Regions from separate parts of the Streptomyces sp. NPDC028907 genome, predicted to be linked through region 2. Evidence: riboswitches for the same ligand, from Rfam matches in the RefSeq annotation. Region 2 holds a riboswitch; the other holds the start of a gene.

Region 1 (3,397 bases), on a different contig from region 2:
ATCGCGGTCTCGGAACGGTACTGGTGGAACACGGGGTGCGTGAGGTACTCGTCGCCGCGCAGCAGCCCCTCCGCCAGCGCGTCCTCGGTCACCGCGTCCAGCGCCTCGATGTCCCCCTCGACCCCGAACGCCGTCCATACGGCACCCAGCTGGGCCCGGTTCGTGGTCTCGTCGCAGGCGACGGAGACGTGGTCCGCGTCGACGAGATGCAGGTTGACGCCGTTCTGCCGGGCCGCGGCAACGACCTCGGCGGCCTTCCCCGGCACCCGCACGGTCAGCGTGTCGAAGTACGAGCCGTGCACGACCTCGACCCCGCCGGCAGCGAGCCCGGCGGCCAGGACGGAGGCGTACCGGTGCGTGCGCCGGGCAATGCCGCGCAGCCCCTCGGGCCCGTGGTACACGGCGTACATCCCGGCCATCACGGCGAGCAGCACCTGAGCCGTGCAGATGTTGCTGGTGGCCTTCTCCCGCCGGATGTGCTGCTCACGCGTCTGCAGGGCCAGCCGGTACGCCTTGTTCCCGTCCGCGTCCACGGACACACCGACGAGCCGCCCGGGCAGGCTGCGCGCGAACTTCTCGTGCACGGCCATGTATCCGGCATGCGGACCGCCGAAGCCCATGGGAACACCGAACCGCTGCGTCGTCCCGACCGCGATGTCCGCCCCGAGCTCACCGGGCGACTTCAGCAGCGTGAGCGCGAGCAGATCGGCGGCGACGGTGACAAGGGCGCCGAGCTCGTGGGCCTGCTCGATGACGGCCTTGATATCGCGTACGACACCGGAAGCTCCCGGGTACTGAAGGAGCACGCCGTTGATCTCACGGGAGGCGACGTCCGCCGGGATCCCCTCACTGAGGTCGGCGACGACGACCTCGACCCCCGTCGGCTCGGCCCGGGTCTCGATCACGGCGATGGTCTGCGGAAGCACATCCGCGTCGACCAGGAACAGCCCCTTCTTGTTCTTGCCCATACGCCGGGACAGGGCCATGGCCTCGGCCGCGGCGGTTCCCTCGTCGAGCAGCGAGGCACCGGAGGTCGGCAGCCCGGTCAGGTCGGCGACCATGGTCTGGAAGTTGAGCAGCGCCTCGAGCCGCCCCTGCGAGATCTCGGGCTGATACGGCGTGTAGGCCGTGTACCAGGCCGGATTCTCCATGACGTTCCGCAGGATGACCGGCGGCGTGAAGGTCCCGTAGTACCCGAGCCCGATCATGGAGTCGAGCACCTGATTGCGATCGGCGAGCGACCGCAGCTCGGCGAGCACCTCGGCCTCGGTACGCGCCCCCGGCAGGTCGAGGGAGTCGGCGTTCTTGATCACATCCGGCACCGCGGCGGCGGTGAGCTCGTCGAGCGAGCCGTACCCGACGTGGGCGAGCATCTTGGCCCGAGCCTCATGGTCAGGACCGATATGACGCTGCTCGAAAGGGATCCCCTGTTCGAGCTCGGAGAGCGGAATGCGATGGGCGGTCATTACGGAGGCCTCCTGGTCTGACACGACCTTCGAGGGGCACCACGGCGCGGGTACCCGGACGGCCTCCCCCTCTGTCATCTCAACCTGAGAGCTTCACCGGGTCGCACAGAGCGCCCGGCTTTCACCGTCGGTGAGAGCGGAAGCCGTCGACACCCGCCCTGCTTTCCAGAGTGACCTCGTCCGTGCGGTACGTGTGCCTGAGAGATTCCGGGGAGGATTTGCTCCTTCGGCGCCTCCGGATGGTGTCCGGAGGACTCTCCCGCACGGGGTCAGCAGCCGCTAGCCAGCCTACCAGCGGGGTCAACGCACGGACCTTCGAGTGGCCGCGCTCACCAATCTGCCTTTTCGTAGTGCTTACGACTGCTTCCAGATGAGTTGCGACCAAGTGGAGGGCCCGTGCAGACCGACATCGATCCGCGCAATCTGATCGGCCGCAAGGCCTTCGACCGCAACGGCACCAAGATCGGCACCATCGACGAGGTCTACCTCGACGACGCGACCGGAGTGCCGGAATGGGCAGCGATACGCACGGGCCTGTTCTCCCGCGACGCCTTCGTCCCCCTTGAGCCCAGCGAGCTCGTAGAAGGCAGCCTCCACATCCCCTTCGACCGCGCCCTGATCAAGGACGCCCCCGACTTCGGCGTAGGCCGCCACCTCTCCCCCGAACAAGAACTCCAGCTCTACCACCACTACGGCCTCGACGTAGCCCCTCCACCCTCACCCCCGGACCGGGACTTCGGCAACATCGCAGGCCTGGAAACCCCGGAAGACAACGGCCCCAGACCAACCCGCCCCCACTCCTGACCCCCCGCCACCGACACAGCACGAGCGCCCCTCAAGGCTGGACGCCCTCCCGGTAAAGCCCCTGACACCGCCTCCGAATGCCCAGCCCGCGGGCATTCCGCAGCGCCTCCCCCACCGCCGACCAGCACCATCGGCACACCATCAAGGGCCACGCAAACGAAGCCCGGGACGCGACCTCAGCATGACTCCCGACTCCACATCAGGCAGATCCGCCCACCGGCAGCGGCGACAGCGCCCAAGCCGGGACGAGGCACCCTCGCGAACGCAGCTCAGAACGATTCGCCCTGCCGGCACATCAGCGGACTCCTCTGCCAGGAGCTGCGGAAGCCCCTATCGCGCGACCAGCGCCACCGGCACCCGCACGCCACCCACGACAGCCGGGCCACCACCACCCATGCAGAAGCAGCGGCACGCACGCCCCGCACACCCAGAGGATCAATTCCAAGGGATGCCTGCGGAGGGTGTGGGGTGGGCGGCGGCCGAAGCCATCGCGAGACGGTCAGGCGGCGGGCTGCCAGCCCTGGTTGTCGAGGTGGCAGTAGGCGGTCAGGCGTCAGGGTCGACTTCGGGGTGCGTGAACCGCACGGGCTTGCCCAGCGACCGGGCGTAGGCGATTTCGGCTCGGGTGCTGTCTCCGATGTAGTCGCCGACTACGAGCACCTCATCAGCGAGCCGGATCTTCGCCCGGTGCAGATCGTCGAGTCGAACCTTCAGCTCCTCGGCCTCGACAGGATCGGACCAAAGTTCGTGCGGCGACTTCATGTCACAGCCCGGTTTGACGACAATCCTTCCGGCTTTGGTCTCCCGCAGATCGGCCTCGTTCATCTCGGTCATGAAGCGGGTGGAGCCGCAGATCACGACGATACTCGGGAGGCTCAACAGCTTCTTCGCGTCGGCGAGCTTCTCCTCAGGGGTGAGCAGTCGCGGGTATGACACTGGTTCCTCCTGGTGGTGTGGTCCAAGGGGTGCCTGCGGAGACAAGAACGAGGGTGTCCAGGATCGTTTTGTGACGAACGGCGTGGAGCCACCGGTCCGATGCGAAAACGTCAACCGGATCCTGGCCACCACCACCTCGGTGTGGAGCGACGACGTATGGGTCGTGGACTCCACCCCGGTGGAGCGCGGCC
Region 2 (3,397 bases):
GTTGACCGGCCAGGGGACCGGGGTGCGGCCGAGGGCCCGGGCGAGGGCGTTCATGGGTGCCGCGCGCAAGTCGCCCTCCCAGGAGGAGAGTTCCACGCCGACGAACATCGCCGGGTGGGCCGTCTCGATCGCCGCCAGACAGCGGCGGGCCGTGGTGACGACGCCGGTCTCGGCGAACTCGGCCGAGGCCGCCGCGAGGAAGTCGACCGGGTCGTCCTGCCAGTCGGGTTCGTAGAGCTTGACGCGGCCGCCGGAGGTGAGGCCGTCCAGCGGGGTGCGGCCCACCCGGCAGAGCTCGGCCACCGCGGCCGGAGGCAGGGGGATGCCGACCGTGCCGTCGGGGTTGACAGCGATACCCACCTGCGGCGGCAGACCCCGGGCGAATTCCACGGCGGGGGCGACGGTGTGCGACATGTGGGCCCCGACGACCTGGCGGAACTGTTCCTCGGAGCTGAAGACCGGGACGTACGCCTGGCCCGCTATCTCCACGGTCGGCAGGTCCAGGGGACCGCTGGCGGGTCCGCCGCCGTTGGGCAGGGGCACCCAGACGAAGCTGCGGCCCAGCACCTCGATGATCCGGCCGCCGGCCGAGGGCACGCCGAGGGAGGCCGAGAGCACCTCCTCCAGTTCGTTGCCCGGCCAACCGCCGTGCCCCTGGAGGTGTGCCCCTGCCGGGAAGTCCGCGGGGAGATCCGCTGCGAAGTCCATCTCTCTGACCACCTGCTGTGAACCACGTCTGTGGCTCAGAAGGCTATCCGGTGTCCGCGCCGTGCGACCCCGTGGCCGTTCAGCCCGTGAAGCCGATGTGGCGCAGGGTGTCCGCCGCCTCCCGGTCGATCAGCACCGCGGAGCCGCAGCCCTGGGGCAGGCTGCCGTCCTCCACCGAGGTCAGCAGGCGGGCCGCTGCTCGGCGGTGGCGCAGGAAGGCGTACCGCGAGACACCACGGCCGCGCTCGCGCTGGCCCTCCAGGGCGGTGTCGGGGGCGACGTCGAGCAGCAGCAGGTGCAGGCTGCCGCCGCGGCGGCGGGCCTCGCGGGCCAGCCAGCCGCGCACCCAGGCCTGCGTACCGCAGTCGTGCACGACGACGCCCTCGCCGGAGCGCACGGCGCGGCGCAGTGCGGTGTAGTGGGCGAGGCGGACCAGGGGACGGTAGATGGCGTAGGGGAGGAAGCGGGGCATGCGGGTGTCCCAGCGGTCCCGGGTGTCCTGGGAGTCGATGCGGGTGCCCTGCACCGCCCTCTTCATCAGCGTGGACTTGCCGCTGCCGGGCAGGCCGGTGATCACGACGAGGTCCTTGGGGCCGAAGAGGAGCGCGCGCGGGCTGCGTCCGGAGCGCTCGCGCAGATCACGGACCACGGGTGCCAGGCACCTGCCGCGGGCTTCGGCCGCCGGGGCCACGGGCTGCTTGGGCAGCGCCATGCCCGAGGTCGTGGCGTACGCCGTAGTGCGGTTCACCGTCATCGTCCTCCTCCGGGGTCAGGATTCCCCGTCCCCACTGAGCGTAAAGAGAAGGTAATGGATGATCTCTCGCATTTTCGTTCACTTCCTGCCACAAGCCGGTTACAGACACGGCCTGCCGTTGACGGGCGCGGGCGTGCAATGATGTGCGCGCCAACTGCATACCGGCCGTTTGAATCCGCGCGGGAGAGTCCCCAGCAGTGCATCGCTGGGGCGCCGAAGGAGCAAGTCCCTCCCTTGAATCTCTCAGGCCCCGTTACCGCGCGGGCGAGGCACATCTGAAAAGCGGGCCGCTCTGTCTCTACCCGGGACACGCGGCCCCACCCAAGGTGCAAGCCGTCGATCGTCCCTGTGGCGGTCGGGGCGAACCTCTCAGGTTCCGATGACAGATGGGGAGGAACGACCTCGCCCTCCCCCACGCTCGAATTCGCTCGCGCGGGGGGACCCCCATCGCCTTGGGAGACACGTCCGATGAGCAGCACTGACCCCCGTCGTACCGCGCTCGATGCCCTGCATCGCTCGCTCGGCGCGACGATGACCGACTTCGCCGGCTGGGACATGCCCCTGCGGTACGGCTCCGAGCGCGACGAGCACAACGCCGTGCGGACGAAGGCCGGGCTCTTCGACCTCTCCCACATGGGCGAGATCACCGTCACCGGCCCCGGGGCGGCCGCCTTCCTGAACCACGCCCTGGTCGGCAACATCGCCTCCGTCGGCGTCGGCCGCGCCCGCTACACCATGATCTGCCAGGCCGACGGCGGCATCCTCGACGACCTGATCGTCTACCGGCTCGCCGACACCGAGTACATGGTCGTCGCCAACGCCTCGAACGCCCAGGTCGTGCTGGACGCCCTGACCGAGCGTGCGACCGGCTTCGACGCCGAGGTCCGCGACGACCGGGACGCGTACGCGCTGATCGCGGTCCAGGGCCCCGAGTCCCCGGGCATCCTGAAGTCGCTCACCGACGCCGACCTCGACGGCCTGAAGTACTACGCCGGCCTGCCCGGCACCGTCGCCGGCGTCCCCGCCCTCATCGCCCGCACCGGCTACACCGGCGAGGACGGCTTCGAGCTGTTCGTGAAGCCGGAGCACGCCGTCGAACTGTGGCAGGCGCTGACCAAGGCGGGCGAGGGCGTCGGGCTGGTCCCGTGCGGCCTGTCCTGCCGGGACACGCTGCGCCTTGAGGCGGGCATGCCGCTGTACGGCAACGAGCTCTCGACCTCCTTGACCCCCTTCGACGCCGGGCTCGGCCGGGTGGTGAAGTTCGAGAAGGAGGGCGACTTCGTCGGACGCGAGGCGCTCGCCGCGGCCGCCTCCCGCGCCTCGGAGAACCCGCCGCGCGTCCTCGTCGGCCTGATCGCCGAGGGGCGTCGCGTCCCGCGCGCCGGGTACCCGGTCGTCGCCGGCGGCGAGGTCATCGGCGAGGTCACCTCGGGTGCGCCCTCCCCCACCCTCGGCAGGCCGATCGCGATGGCGTACGTCGACGCCGCGCACTCGGCGCCGGGCACGGCCGGGGTCGGCGTGGACATCCGGGGCAGCCACGAGCCGTACGAGGTCGTGGCGCTGCCGTTCTACAAGCGGCAGAAGTAGCGCCGTACGGAGAGACTGGCCCAGACGCGAGGACGGGCCCGGACGCGAAGGCCGGCCCAGATCCGCAGACCGGACCACAAGTAGAGACCGACAGCGGCCCCCGTGCGTGACCCTGCGCACATTCGCGCTGCTCACACGCGTTTCCAGTAGTCCCCCATTCATCACCACTCCCGCGCGTACAGGAGAATTCAGGCCATGAGCAACCCCCAGCAGCTGCGCTACAGCAAGGAGCACGAGTGGCTGTCGACCGCCGAGGACGGCGTCTCGACGGTCGGCATCACCGAGTTCGCGGCCAACGCGCTCGGCGACGTCGTCTACGCCCAGCTCCCCGAGGTCGGCTCGACCGTG

Evidence for each region. A riboswitch is a leader RNA that binds a small molecule or an ion and turns the genes downstream of it on or off. The one in region 2 is predicted to bind glycine.
Region 1: linked by a shared signal. The riboswitch ahead of gcvP (aminomethyl-transferring glycine dehydrogenase) and the one ahead of gcvT (glycine cleavage system aminomethyltransferase GcvT) in region 2 are both predicted to bind glycine.

The regions. Positions count from the first base shown of each region.
Region 1 covers NZ_JBVHVE010000014.1:258,230-261,626, forward strand. Annotated here, with positions in the region: gene gcvP (aminomethyl-transferring glycine dehydrogenase) at 1-1,466, opposite strand, end outside; glycine riboswitch at 1,642-1,738, opposite strand; gene ACZ4UU_RS35635 (PRC-barrel domain-containing protein) at 1,863-2,270, shown strand; gene ACZ4UU_RS35640 (hypothetical protein) at 2,817-3,206, opposite strand; partial or broken gene ACZ4UU_RS35645 (IS982 family transposase) at 3,328-3,397, shown strand, end outside.
Region 2 covers NZ_JBVHVE010000032.1:502-3,898, reverse strand. Annotated here, with positions in the region: gene ACZ4UU_RS44415 (enhanced serine sensitivity protein SseB) at 1-708, opposite strand, end outside; gene ACZ4UU_RS44410 (AAA family ATPase) at 788-1,462, opposite strand; glycine riboswitch at 1,633-1,731, shown strand; glycine riboswitch at 1,732-1,858, shown strand; gene gcvT (glycine cleavage system aminomethyltransferase GcvT) at 1,931-3,049, shown strand; gene gcvH (glycine cleavage system protein GcvH) at 3,245-3,397, shown strand, end outside.